DNA from 2 places in the Paenibacillus crassostreae genome. Region 2 is predicted to be linked to the other one. Evidence: riboswitches for the same ligand, from Rfam matches in the RefSeq annotation. Region 2 holds a riboswitch; the other holds the start of a gene.
What was found. Region 2 has a riboswitch for thiamine pyrophosphate ahead of LPB68_RS19265 (thiamine phosphate synthase). Riboswitches for the same ligand answer to the same signal wherever they lie in the genome.

Region 1: another riboswitch for thiamine pyrophosphate. It lies ahead of LPB68_RS17500 (ABC transporter ATP-binding protein); the one in region 2 lies ahead of LPB68_RS19265 (thiamine phosphate synthase).

What each region holds. Positions count from the first base shown of each region.
Region 1 is NZ_CP017770.1:3,798,612-3,804,043, reverse strand. It holds gene qoxB (cytochrome aa3 quinol oxidase subunit I) at 1-1,702, shown strand, start outside; gene qoxC (cytochrome aa3 quinol oxidase subunit III) at 1,699-2,295, shown strand; gene qoxD (cytochrome aa3 quinol oxidase subunit IV) at 2,297-2,587, shown strand; gene LPB68_RS17505 (DUF6953 family protein) at 2,702-2,938, shown strand; TPP riboswitch at 3,018-3,121, shown strand; gene LPB68_RS17500 (ABC transporter ATP-binding protein) at 3,145-3,990, shown strand; gene LPB68_RS17495 (ABC transporter permease) at 3,971-4,747, shown strand; gene LPB68_RS17490 (ABC transporter substrate-binding protein) at 4,744-5,432, shown strand, end outside.
Region 2 is NZ_CP017770.1:4,165,762-4,174,430, forward strand. It holds gene LPB68_RS19245 (nitrous oxide-stimulated promoter family protein) at 1-167, shown strand, start outside; partial or broken gene LPB68_RS22440 (alanine:cation symporter family protein) at 453-641, shown strand; gene LPB68_RS19250 (AAC(3) family N-acetyltransferase) at 817-1,602, shown strand; gene LPB68_RS19255 (immunity 53 family protein) at 1,624-1,911, shown strand; gene LPB68_RS19260 (HXXEE domain-containing protein) at 1,947-2,480, shown strand; TPP riboswitch at 2,592-2,696, shown strand; gene LPB68_RS19265 (thiamine phosphate synthase) at 2,838-3,443, shown strand; gene thiO (glycine oxidase ThiO) at 3,520-4,668, shown strand; gene thiS (sulfur carrier protein ThiS) at 4,665-4,868, shown strand; gene LPB68_RS19280 (thiazole synthase) at 4,870-5,637, shown strand; gene LPB68_RS19285 (thiazole biosynthesis adenylyltransferase ThiF) at 5,634-6,653, shown strand; gene LPB68_RS19290 (nucleotidyltransferase family protein) at 6,981-7,715, shown strand; gene LPB68_RS19295 (NUDIX hydrolase) at 7,749-8,183, shown strand; gene LPB68_RS19300 (SOS response-associated peptidase) at 8,228-8,669, shown strand, end outside.

The DNA of each region.
Region 1 (5,432 bases), 370 kb from region 2:
TGTTCCAGAAAATACTTTTCTAGACTCACAGCACTACAATGAAGTCTTTACGACTCATGGTTTGGTCATGATTTTATTTATGGCTATGCCTTTTATCATTGGTATAATGAACGTCGTTGTTCCACTACAGATTGGTGCAAGAGATGTAGCATTCCCCCGTTTGAATGCCATTAGCTTCTGGTTATTCTTCTTTGGGGCTATGTTATTGAACCTTTCGTTTGTTATCGGAGGTTCACCCGACGCAGGTTGGACAGCTTATTTCCCATTAGCCAGTATAGAATTTAGCCCTACGGTAGGGAATAACTATTATTCTCTTGCATTACAGATTTCTGGTATCGGTACATTATTAACAGGGATTAACTTTATTGTTACGATCCTGAAGATGCGTGCACCTGGTATGAAGCTTATGCGTATGCCGATGTTTACATGGTCTTCTCTCATTACTAGCGTCATTATTACTTTTGCTTTCCCCGTATTAACGATAGCACTTGCTCTGATGATGTTTGACCGAATATTTGGCTCCCAATTCTTCACCATGGCCAATGGTGGGATGGATATGTTATGGGCCAACCTTTTCTGGGTATGGGGACATCCTGAAGTATATATCGTTATTCTTCCTGCATTCGGGATATACAGTGAGATTATCTCAACATTCTCGAAGAAGAACTTATACGGATATTCATCCATGGTATGGAGTATGGTCATTATCTCACTCTTGTCCTTCTTAGTATGGGCGCATCACTTCTATACGATGGGTCAAGGAGCTATGGTTAATGGATTCTTCTCCATAACAACTATGGCAATATCAGTTCCTACAGGAGTCAAAATCTTTAACTGGTTATTCACCATGCGAAAAGGAAAGATCAGCTTTACAACACCAATGCTATATTCATTAGCATTTATTCCGATCTTTACCATCGGTGGTGTGACTGGTGTCATGCTAGCAATGGCCAGTGCCGATTACCAATACCATAATACAATGTTCTTGGTAGCCCATTTCCACTACGTTCTAATACCAGGTACAGTCTTTGCCGTTATTGCGGGCTTCCATTATTGGTTCCCGAAAGTATTCGGCTTCAAGCTGAACGATCGTCTTGGAAAACACGCATTCTGGTGGATCGCTATTTCCTTCAACGTGACATTCTTCCCACTGTTCTTCCTTGGTCTAAAAGGGATGACTCGCCGGATGTACACGTACTCGGAAGAAACAGGCTTCGGTCCGCTCAACATGTTATCATTTGTTGGTGCTTTAGGGCTTGCCATTGGATTCGCTATCCTTGTATATAATATTTATTATAGTATTCGTTACAGCCCTCGTGAAACGAATGGAGATCCATGGGATGCACGTACGTTGGAATGGGCAACAAGCAGTCCGATTCCTGCATACAATTTCGCTGTCACTCCGAATGTGAAAACGAGAGATGCATTATGGGCTGCTAAGCATGACAATATTTCCATTTTTGATGAAGAAATCAAACCGATCCATCTACCAAGTAATACTGGGAAACCTATTATTCTTGGGGCAATTTTCTTCGCCTTTGGATTCGCAATGGTGTTTAGTTGGTTTATTCCAGCCATCATAGCAGGAATTGGAATCATTATCGTTATGGCAACGATGTCCTTCGATCGCGATCATGGGATAACCGTTTCCGTTAAAGAAATTATGGAGACAGAAAAGAAATTGCGGGGTGAAACACTATGAACATAGATGCTACTAAACCGCTTGAGTACGGATCAGAAGAAAACAGCAACAAAATATTCGGATTTTGGATATTTTTAGGTGCTGAAATTGCTCTATTCGCCACCCTATTTACTGTCTATTTAGTATTGGTTAATCGATTTGCAGCAGGTCCCAGTGGTCCTGAAATATTCGAACTCTCAGGCGTATTGGTCGAGACGTTCTTGCTCCTTACAAGTAGCTTTACCATAGGTCTTGCGATACACAGTATGCGACTTGGTTTGAAGAAACCGATGATGGTCTTTATGATTCTGACATTAATCATGGGTCTAGGTTTCCTAGGTATAGAAATTTCAGAATTCTTTACCTATGTACATGAAGGTGCCACTTTATCGACTAGCGCATTCGTATCCGCATTATTCGTGTTATTAGGAACGCATGGTGCTCACGTAGGATTTGGTCTGTTGTGGGGAATAGCAATATTAATTCAAGTCAAGAGACAGGGCTTAACGTTAGCTACTACTAACAAGTCCTTTATATTCTCTCTTTACTGGCATTTCCTAGACGTCGTTTGGATCTTTATCTTTAGCTTCGTTTACTTGAAAGGACTGATGTGACATGATAAGACAGTTATTTCCAATTCGCCATGTAATCGGCTATCTTTCATCCCTCGTCCTTTCTGCTGTTGCCTTAACCGTCCTGCTCGACATTCCCATTGCTTCTAAAATTGGAATTCTAACGGTAACGGCCATTATTCAGGCCTCACTACAGCTATTTGTATTTATGCATATTAATGAATTAGCTAGTACCAAGAAGGAACTTTACATTAATATTGCCTATGCATTATTCGTGGGTCTAGTCACCATTTTCGGTTCCTTATTCATCTTCATCTGGGGCTGGTATAGTTAATAAGAATGTTACAATAATAAAAAATGCAGCTAACCTACTTTTTAGGCTAAGCTGCATTTTTTATTGTACTCGCTTATCTACTGAGGTAATATCAATGTACAAGGAGTGATCAACATGGAATGGTCAGCAGATCAAATTGCCGAGTGGATGTATAACGAAGTAAAGTCCTCTGGCAAATTACTACAAACCGAAGCAGTTACTCATATTTCAGAACATTTCGGTGAACAGTATATATACGTTAATGAACATGGTAATTCATCCATTGCAAAGGATGTTAAAAAGGCTTTTAAGAAATTACATGGTGGAAGAGCTGCTTGGGATCGAGACAGCTTCTACTGGTATTGGACTTAACCCTTCGAATAAAAAAATATTATACATATTTTTGTAAGTTATGTTATATTAGATGCATTATAAATTTAATAAGACCTTTGTATTTCACTAGGGGAGTCTAACGACTGAGATGGAACTTGAAGTTCCGGACCCTTGGAACCTGATCTGGATTATACCAGCGGAGGGAAGTGGAACGGAATCCTTTCGCTCACGCAGTTATTGCTTGAATGGAATTTTCGGCCCAATTATTCCCTTACGGAATGGTTGGGTCTTATTTGTTTACAGAAAGTGAGGAGTTGATAGCGATTTTCTCATTACATGATTTAAATTTCTCTTTTACTCAAACATGTAGTACACCTTTGATTCAAGGATTATCTATGGATGTACGTGCAGGGGAGTTCGTATCACTAATTGGAATTAGCGGTTCGGGTAAGAGTACTCTCCTCAAGCTTATTGCCGGACTCCTGGCGCCTCTTAGCGGAGACATACGAATACATGGTGAAAAGGTACAATATCGGTTAGGAAAAGCAGCCTACATGCCTCAAAAGGATCTACTGTTACCCTGGAGAACCGTTCTAGACAATTGCCTACTACCTTGGGAACTTAATCAGCAACCTAACCGTGGTGATAAAAAGGACTTTATTACAAAAATCCAAGTAGCTTTAAAACAGTTTGGACTTGATAATCATGAACAATCCTATCCCAATGAATTATCTGGTGGCATGCGACAACGTGTTGCTCTTCTAAGAACACTTCTAACAGGGCAAGACCTGTTGTTATTGGATGAACCCTTTGGCTCACTTGACGCCATGACAAAGAGAGAGATGCATCGCTGGCTATTGGAGATATGGGAGGATCTGAAAAAAACAGTTCTCTTCATCACGCATGATCTAGAAGAAGCCATTCTATTAAGTGATCGAATCTATATTATGGCCAAAGATAGTACTCAGGGTGTAGAAGAGATCATTGTCGATTTGCCTAGACCTAGACATTATGAAATGAACTATAACCCTCAATTTATACAATTGAGACGGGATTTGGAGCGACAATTACATGAGAAGACCACTTTCTAAACGCTGGGTACACGATTATGGATGGTTTCTACTACTTGTACTACTGCTCATCATTACTTGGGAATCAGTAGTTCGTCTTGATTGGGTACATTCCTTCATTATTCCTGCCCCCACATCCATTGCACTTGCGTTATATGAGAACAGATATCTCTTAATTGGAAGACATTTAATCGCTACTTTAGAGGAAATTGCCGTAGGTTTTATGCTATCCGTTAGTCTCGGAGTTCTACTTGCTGCAGGGATGCATATTTCACGTCCACTTGAGAAAATACTCTATCCTTTCATGATTATTAGCCAAACCGTTCCTTTAATTGCACTCTCTCCAATCTTCATTATGTGGTTTGGTTATACCCTTTGGAGTAAGGTAGCTGTAGTATTTCTAACAGCATTCTTCCCCATAGTCGTGAGTACTTATGACGGTCTCAAGAAGGGGGATGTTGAGTATACAGAGTTACTGATGACGATGAATGCGAATCGTTGGGATATTTTCCGTACAATTGAAATACCTATTGCCTTACCTTCCTTCTTCTCCGGATTGAAATTATCCATCGTATATTGTGTCGTTGGAGCTACGATTGGAGAATGGCTAGGGGGCACGAAGGGCTTAGGTTACTATAGCCGAAGAATGTCAAGCAACTTGCATACTGATGAAATGTTCGCGTCCATAATCATACTCTCTTTACTAGGCATAATCTTATTTTTGATGATTGTAATCATAGAGAACAAGTTTCTAAAGAAAAGAGGTCTTCCCAAATGACATTGCATATGAAAAAGATCATTCCCACATTACTAGTATTGGTCCTGTTAACACTGTCTGGTTGTAGTAATATATCTAACTCTAATCAAGCAACTGAACAGCCCGCTACATCACCAGAAAGCACTCTTAAAAAGATCAGCATCATGCTCGATTGGTATCCGAATGCTGTTCATTCTTTAATCTACGTAGCGCAGGAAAATGGATATTTCGCGGAACAAGGATTAGAAGTCGACATACAAATGCCTGCTGAGACCAATGACTCTTTGAAGTTAGTAGCTGCTGAAAAAGTCGATCTAGCCCTTAGCTATCAACCACAAATACTTATGGCTCGCGGTGAGGGAATTCCGGTTACATCAATAGCTGCGATAGTTAGACATCCATTAAATCATCTCATGGTACCTGCTCATGGAACAATCCAATCACCTAAAGACCTAACGGGTCTAACCGTAGGCTATTCTTCCATCCCATTGTATGAAGCTATGGTACATACCATGATTAAGCATGATGGCGGTGATCCTGATAATGTAAAAATGGTTGATGTCGGTTATGATCTCATTCCAGCTATAGCAACTTCTAATGTAGATGCCATTATGGGTGGATTCATTAATCATGAACAATTAATACTCACGAAACAAGATCATCCTGTGATCGCACTGGACCCTACAGATTATGGTGTACCAGATTA
Region 2 (8,669 bases):
GTAAATTTGGTGAGGGTAAAACGACATGTGAGAAATGTCCAGTTCATTGTTATAAGCCAGACCGACGCCAACAAATTAAAGCCGTGATGAAATATGCTGGACCACGCATGTTATGGAGCCATCCACTAGTAGCACTACGGCATGCTTTAGATGGGTTTACTAAGTGATTGCACAGATTGTTCACTTGTGAATTGGTAGGGCAAGTATGTATAATGATAAAAATTAGCCGTTTCTGCTTGTGTGAATAGTTTCACTAGTTCGAGAGATAGCTGTGTTATCCTATATCCTGTATCTCTCCAAGGGTCAAAATCAGATGATTTGACTCTTTTTTGTTTTTATTATTTTTTAGGAGCACCTCTACTTATTCTAGTCATGGGAATAGGAATTTGGTTGACGATTCGTTTGGATTTACTTCAATTACTTCGACTACCTAACTGCCTTCTTGGGCAAGATCATTTATTAAGTTGGATGCCATTTGGTTAATTGCAGATATTGTTAATGCATTGATGGCATTCCCTAACTTGATTGCTTTATTAGGCCATTCTGGTGTTGTTGTTGCTGAGACTCGATTGTATATGGATGCTATAGGCAAGAATAAGCGAAAGAAACCATTTCGTGAAATTAATAGTAAAGTAAGCTGAATTTAAAAGCTATGGGGTACGAGGCTTTCCTATACCATGGTTTTTATATTCTTTGAAGGGATCAAGCTGACATTGTTGAATAATTTAAAGAGACTCTCAAATTTTAATAATATAATGTATAAGTTGAGTCGTACTAAATTACAAATTCACGATGCTTTTAAGGAGATATAATATCATGCATACACACACCAGTCTTTTAGAACAATTGCAACAAATGAGAATTAATCAACAAAGTGTCGTCTTAGTTCACTCTTCCATGAAAAGTCTGGGAGAGGTAGAAGGTGGGGCAAATACTGTCCTTGACGTGTTAGAAGAATATATGAAGGACGGACTTCTTGTACTTCCTACGCATACCTGGGCTAATATCAATGAGAACAATCCTAAATTTTATGTGGAGCAATCACCTTCGTGCATTGGGATATTACCTGAGTTATTCCGTAAACGACATGGAGTAATTCGCTCTTGGCATCCTACACATTCGGTAGCAGCGAAAGGGCAAGATGCAGACTGGTTCACAAAAGGTGATGAAGCCTTTGATACACCTTGTGCTAGAGGATCAGCTTGGGGTAAGTTGTTAGATCATCAAGCAACTATTCTGTTAATTGGCGTGGATTTACGAAGAAATACCTTTATGCATGGAGTAGAGGAATGGCTTGATATTCCAGGTCGCATGACTGAACACCATGAGAAGTTACAGACTATTCTAGGTGACGGAACGATTATTGAAGTACCGTCTCGCAGACATTGTGGACAAGCTTGGTCAGAGTATTTCTGGAAGGTCGAGGATGTAATGGTGAAACACGGTGCGTTGGTTTTTGGTGAATTAGGCGATGCGGTTGTACGAATATGTGACACGGTCAAGATGACTGACATTCTGACAGAAATGCTCCGCGAGGATCCTGATTTATTCTCAGATAATGAACCTTTAAGTCAACATATGAAACAGCTATTTGATAACTAACAAGGAAGAAGGATGAGGTAGATGAGTGATTTGAAGTGGTTAGAAGATTGGTACGAGAGTCATTGTGATGATGCATGGGAGCATATTCATGTAATAAAGATCGAATCGATCGATACCCCTGGGTGGAGAGTAACGGTACCAATACTTGAGACTGAATTAGCGGGGAAGGAATTAAATGAGATCATTATAGATCGGGATGATCATGATTGGGTAAGATGCTGGATCAAAGATGGACAGTTTGAAGGTGCGGGCGGATTAAGAAATTTAGAAGAAATGATCCACCTTTTTAAAGAATGGGCAGAAGGTTAACGCAAGGAAGTCAAAGGATCAGGAGATGATTTGCAATGGGTTTAACTGACTCTTTCCTGTCGATAGAATCCTTGATGTGGTTATTTCTAGCGGTATTTATGATCCATGATCTAGAAGAAATCATATTTGTTGAATCCTGGATGAAGAAGAACTTCCCTAGAATTAATAGGTTCATACCAATGATTGCGAGGAAATTAGTCAAGAACATGTCAGAAGTGAAATCATCTCAGTTTGCGGTTGCTGTCTTCGTGGAGTTCATCGTTTTTATACCCATAACTTATTGGGCAGTTGAGCAGAATCACTATGTTCTATTCGTTGGGTGTAATGCCCTGATGTTGGTCCATGTATTTACTCATGTAGCACAATCCTTGGTTGTGAAATCGTACACTCCGGGAGTAGTGACAGCGCTAATCATGATCTTACCTTATTCGGGATATTTGTTTTATAGAATGATCAACGAAGATCTAGTTACCCTACAAGAGGTGTTGCGATATGCACCGACAGGACTATTTGTACTTCCGCTAGTGCTACTAGGACATAAGGTAGGTAAGTTCGTGATCCGAGAATGATCTGCTACTGCAAACAGCAACGTCCTGTATATACAGTAAGTAATAAAGTTTTGTTAGATTGGGAATGTCATTGTTCCCATTTATGTGTTAATATGGATTCAATTGAATACGATTGATCACTAGGGGTGCTATTTAGCTGAGACGGATGTGTTTGATTCCAAACCCTTTGAACCTGATCTGGATTATACCAGCGTAGGGAAGTGAGCTTGAAAGATTTAGTTATGATAGCTTTGTGTACATTTATTTGTCTGCATTCTATGAACTATTGATATTAGGCCGCCTTCTATGCTGAAGGTGGCTTTTTGTTTTTTCTGATAATTCAGTAATGTGTCTGAAGAAAAAATGGAAGGGAGTGTAATGAGGGTGCGAGAATTGCATGTGATTTCGAATGGTCAGTCTGAGTTAGAACACTTTGCAAGGGTAGCGGCACTTATTCATCCCTATGTGACAGCCTTTCACTTGCGGGAGAAAACGAGTCAGGCACTGGAGTTATGGAAGGGAGTGATGGCTTTAAGAACGAGTGGAGTACCTCTTAGTAAAGTGATTATTAACGACCGAGTTGATGTAGCATGCGCGTCTGGCGTAGGGGGTGTTCAGTTAAACTACCAAAGCTTGGAGGTGTGGGCAGTCAGAAATGCTTTCGCCAATATGCGTATAGGACGTTCAGTTCATGATGTTCAAGAAGCAGAACAGATGAGTTATCAAGGGGCTGATTATCTAATATATGGACATATATTCCCAACAGATTCTAAGCCAGGACAGCTAGCCAGAGGAACGAAGGCATTAGAAGAAGTTGTAAAAAGAGTGCGTGTTCCAGTCATCGCGATTGGTGGGATTAAACCTGAAAATGTGCAGCAGATTATGGTAACTGGAGCAGCAGGGATTGCAGTCCTATCTGGAATTACAGCTGCAGACAACCCATTACAGTCAGCGAAGAATTACCGCGATGCTTTAGACATTTAATCAAATGCTTCCGATGCTAGTTTTTCGAGGTTACTCAAGATGTACATGCACAAAAACTTTTAGGAGGGTATTCGTCATGGTGAGAAAAGCGGATGTCATTATAGTGGGTGGGGGAGTGATAGGAAGTTCGATCGCTTATTATATGTCAGCAAGAGGGATGAAAGTTATTCTATTGGAACGAGATCGTCTAGGAAGCCAAGCATCGAATGCGGCAGCAGGAATGCTTGCAGTGCAAGCGGAAATTACTGAGGCTGGGCCTATGTATGATATGGCGCGTGCCAGCCGGGCATTATTTCCACAGCTCGCAATGGATCTGAAAGAATTAACCGGAATAGATATTGGCTTGAAGCGTAAAGGAATGTTACGTGTGGCAGCGACTGAGGCAGATGTAGGAGAAGTTCAACGTATCTTAGATTTTCAAAAGAAAGAGGGGGAACGAGCGGAATGGTTATCAGCAAAACAAGTAAGACAACAGGAGCCAGGTATATCCTCTGAAATACAGGGGGCTATGTTTGTAGAAGAAGATAGTCATGTGGATGCACCAGAATTATGTTATGCATATGCAAAAGCTGCGGCGGCGCTCGGAGCACAAATAAATGAGTTTACAGAGGTGAAATCGCTTCTTTATACTCAGGGACGAATTACTGGTGTCGTTACAGGTGAAGAAGAACTTTTTGCTGATCAAGTGGTTGTTGCTTCGGGAACATGGAGCGGTCCACTACTTGCACAGGCTGGACTAACATGTCCGATTTATCCGGTCAAAGGGGAGTGTTTCTCTGTACTGAGTCATTCACAGTTAATCCAATCGACCATATTTAGTGACGGTTGTTATCTCGTTCCGAAGAAGGGAGGACGGATCGTGGTTGGAGCGACTATGATTGAACATAGTTATGATCGTAGAGTTACAATAGGTGGGATTTCTAAGTTATTAGAAGCAGCGAAACGTATTCTTCCAGATATTGTCGATGCGGAATGGGAGCAGGCATGGTGCGGGTTACGTCCACAGACAATGGATGGGTTACCTTATTTAGGTGAACATCCAAAGTTGAAGGGGTTATATGTAGCAACAGGTCATTATCGCAAAGGAATTCTACTTAGTCCAATTACAGGTAAGCTTGTTGCAGATTGGGCAGAAGATAAGTCAGAACAGGTACTTTCACTTGCATCCTTTAGAGTGGATCGGCATCAGAATGACCCGTCTGAAGAGGAAGTGATGTCATTGTGAAGCTGTATTTGAATGGTGAACAGGTTGAAGTTAATGATAGCTGCATAACAATTAACGCATTATTGGAGGAATTCAAGTTAGCGGGCAAGATCGTTATTGTGGAATGGAACCAACGTATTCTGGAGAAATCAGATCATGAGACAACGGGTTTGTCAGATGGAGACCGGATTGAGATCGTACATTTTGTAGGGGGTGGCTAATTTGTTAAGGATAGGAACTCATGAATTTAGTTCAAGATTGCTATTAGGAACAGGGAAGTTTCCAAGCTTCGATATTCAAAAAGAAGCAGTAGCTGTGTCGGAAGCGCAGATCTTAACATTCGCGGTTAGACGGATGAATATATTTGAAGCGACGCAGCCCAATTTCCTAGAAATGCTTGATGTAAGTCGATTCACATTACTTCCGAATACAGCAGGTGCTAGGACGGCGGAGGAAGCTGTACGCATCGCTAAGTTAGCGAAAGCATCGGGTCTATGTGACATGATAAAGGTTGAAGTAATTGGTGATTTTAAGAATTTGTTGCCGGATCCACTAGAGACGTTAAAAGCTTCTGAGATGCTATTAGAAGAAGGTTTCATCGTACTTCCCTATACATCTGATGATGTGTTGTTAGCCAAGAGATTAGAGAAGTTGGGTGTTCATGCTATCATGCCGGGTGCTTCACCAATCGGATCAGGTCAGGGAATTATTAATCCATTAAATCTTAGTTTTATTATAGAGCAAGCCGCGATCCCTGTTATTGTTGATGCTGGGATAGGTAGTCCATCGGATGCGGCATTCGCCATGGAGCTTGGTGCTGATGCGGTATTACTAAATTCCGCTGTTTCAGGAGCACAGGATCCTATAAAGATGGCTTTGGCGATGAAACTTGCAATTGAAGCTGGTAGACTAGGATTCGAAGCTGGACGAATACCGAAGAAGCGTTATGCTTCTGCTAGTAGCCCGATGGAAGGATGGAGTAGTACTTGAACGAGCGATACTCACGACAAAAACTTTTTGCACCCATAGGAGAAGTAGGACAACATAAGCTAAATACGAAGCATGTCCTTATTATCGGTGCTGGGGCATTAGGAACAGGGAATGCCGAGGCACTCGTAAGAGCAGGTGTAGGTAAACTCACGATTGTGGATCGCGATTATGTTGAATGGAGTAATCTACAACGGCAGCAACTATATCGTGAATCTGATGCGGAGTTACGAATACCGAAAGCTATAGCAGCTCAGCGGAGGCTTGGGGAGATCAATTCAACGGTAGTAGTAAATGCTCATGTGATGGATCTAACTACATTTGAGGTAGAAGATATGACTCTGGGTGTTGATGTGATTGTTGATGCAACAGATAATTTTGATACCCGGTTACTTATTAACGATATCTCTCAAAAGACACGAATACCTTGGATTTATGGTGCATGCGTTGGGAGCTACGGCATCACGTATACTATAATTCCCGGGGAGACACCTTGTTTGAACTGCTTACTTGAAACAGTCCCATTAGCTGGAGCCACCTGCGACACTGTCGGAATTATTAGTCCAGCAGTACAAATGGTAGTAGCTTATCAGACGGCAGAAGCTTTAAAGTTATTGGTAGGTGATCGAGCATCTTTACGTAGTAGGCTTACTTCCTTTGATCTGTGGAATAATCAGCACTCTTCCATTAATGTACATAGCATGAAGAGGGAAGGCTGCCTTTCCTGTGGAGATAAGCCGACTTATCCTTACCTTTCAGAGTTGAAGCATACAAGAACGGTCGTATTATGTGGGAGAGATACAGTTCAAATTCGACCACCTGCACCCATAAAGCGAAATTTAGAAGAACTTACAGCTGTTTTCTCCCATCAAGGATACCGAGTGGAACACAACCCATACCTAGTATCGTTGTATACGGGGAATTATAGGTTAGCTATTTTTCAAGATGGTAGAGTATTGGTTCACGGGACGAATGATATTGTTATGGCAAAAAACTTGTATCATCAGTATTTAGGCTGATAAATTAAGATGGCAACAAAATAATAGAAGCCCATAGACCCGCTATGTGTACCCTTTGCCAAGGGGAATTCACACGTGGTCTGGGCTTCTTTCTGGTAAGTATACTATCAATGAAGTAAGTTGAATAAGATACTTTAAATTTAGAAGAAGAGGGGTGTACACATATTCGTGGACATGAGTTAGACTATTATTTAGATCGATTAAATGAAGTTCGCAAGCGAACCAATAATTTGTTATTAACGGTAGATGATGAGTGGCTTTATAAAGAAGAGGATTTCTGGTATAACAAGCAATCAAATTACTATTTAAGCTTGAAAGGAGATTCAGATGAAAGCATTAATACTCGCTGCCGGTTACGCAACAAGACTCTATCCAATCACGCGAGATAAACCTAAATCATTATTGCCTATTGGTAAACAGACCATTTTGGATTATATGATGGATCAATTAGACGAAATAGATGAGATAACCGAAATTTTTATCGTAAGTAATGATAAATTCTTTCAAGCTTTTGTAGATTGGTCTGGATCGAGAAAATGTCATTCTAGAATTCGTATTATTAATGATGGAACAACTTCTGTGGAGGATAAATTAGGCGCAATAGGCGATATCCATTTCGTCATTGAACAGGAACAGATCGAAGATGATCTGATCGTGTTAGCAGGAGATAATATCTTCACATTTGATCTTAAGGGATATATTCGGTTCTTCCAAGCGAAGTTGGCAGATACTATCTTAGTTCAGTCATTAGATAATCTAGAAGATCTGCAAAGAGTGGGCGTTGTGGAGCTGGATACCGAGCGGAGAGTTTTATCTTTTGAGGAGAAACCGATTGTGCCTAAGACGAATATTGGGGTGTTCGCTATCTATATCTATAGACAAGATACTCTGCCCTTGTTCGATCAATATTTACAAGAAGGTCATAATCCAGATGCACCTAGTTATTTTCCTGAATGGTTACATACTCGGAAAGAGATCAGGGCTTATTTCGCTGATGGCGATATTTATGATATAGGGACGCATGAAGCGTATCAGGAAGTTCAAGAACTTTATAAAGGGTAGTCATCGAAAGAGTCAGGAATCGGGGGATAACACGTGAAGAGTCCTATTTTCTATGGAGCTGTACATTTATTATTTTATCGTAATGAGAATGAGGTATTGCTTCTTAAACGGCAGAATACTGGATTTGAAGATGGAAAGTGGAGTGTTGTTGCAGGAAGGATCGATGGGAATGAAGAAGTCATCGAAGCTGCAATTCGAGAAGCTAAGGAGGAATCTGGTGTTGATATTGAGCCCTCTCAGCTGGAATTGGTAGGGGTTATGCATAGGAAAAATACAGATAGTGAATGGATAGATTTTTACTTGAAAGTTGAATCGTGGAGCGGGGAAATTAGCAATTGTGAACCTCATAAATGTGAGGAGCTTACATGGTTCAAAGTGAATGAGATGCCGGAAAATATGATTTCTTATATAAGAACAGCTATCAACAAAAACCATGATCAAATGTGGTTTGAAAGTTACGGATGGTAGGAAGAATAGTAGTGTTATTATTATAGCATTCGGGGGCGTTAAAAATGTGTGGACGTTATACGATAACGGTCTCTATGGAAGAGCTGTTAGTTAGATATCTCACGAAGGATTCAACCATGCCCCGCTACGCCCCGAGATATAATGTTGCTCCCATGCAATTTATTCCTGCTGTCATACATAATGGATCTGAGAATCGATTAGGCGAACTTCGTTGGGGGTTGGTCCCATCGTGGGCGAAAGATCAGAAGATAGGTAGTAAAATGATTAATGCCCGAGCGGAGACACTCTTAGAGAAAGCATCGTTTAAGCGCCTTGTTAGCCAACGTCGTTGTATCATCCCAGCAGATGGCTTCTATGAATGGAAGAAGACAGGTAGTAATAAACAACCTATGAGAATCGTTATGCGCGATGGTGATATCTTCTCTATGGCAGGTTTGTACGATATTTGGATGGATCCCGAAGGTAAGAAACTTAGTACCTGTTCCA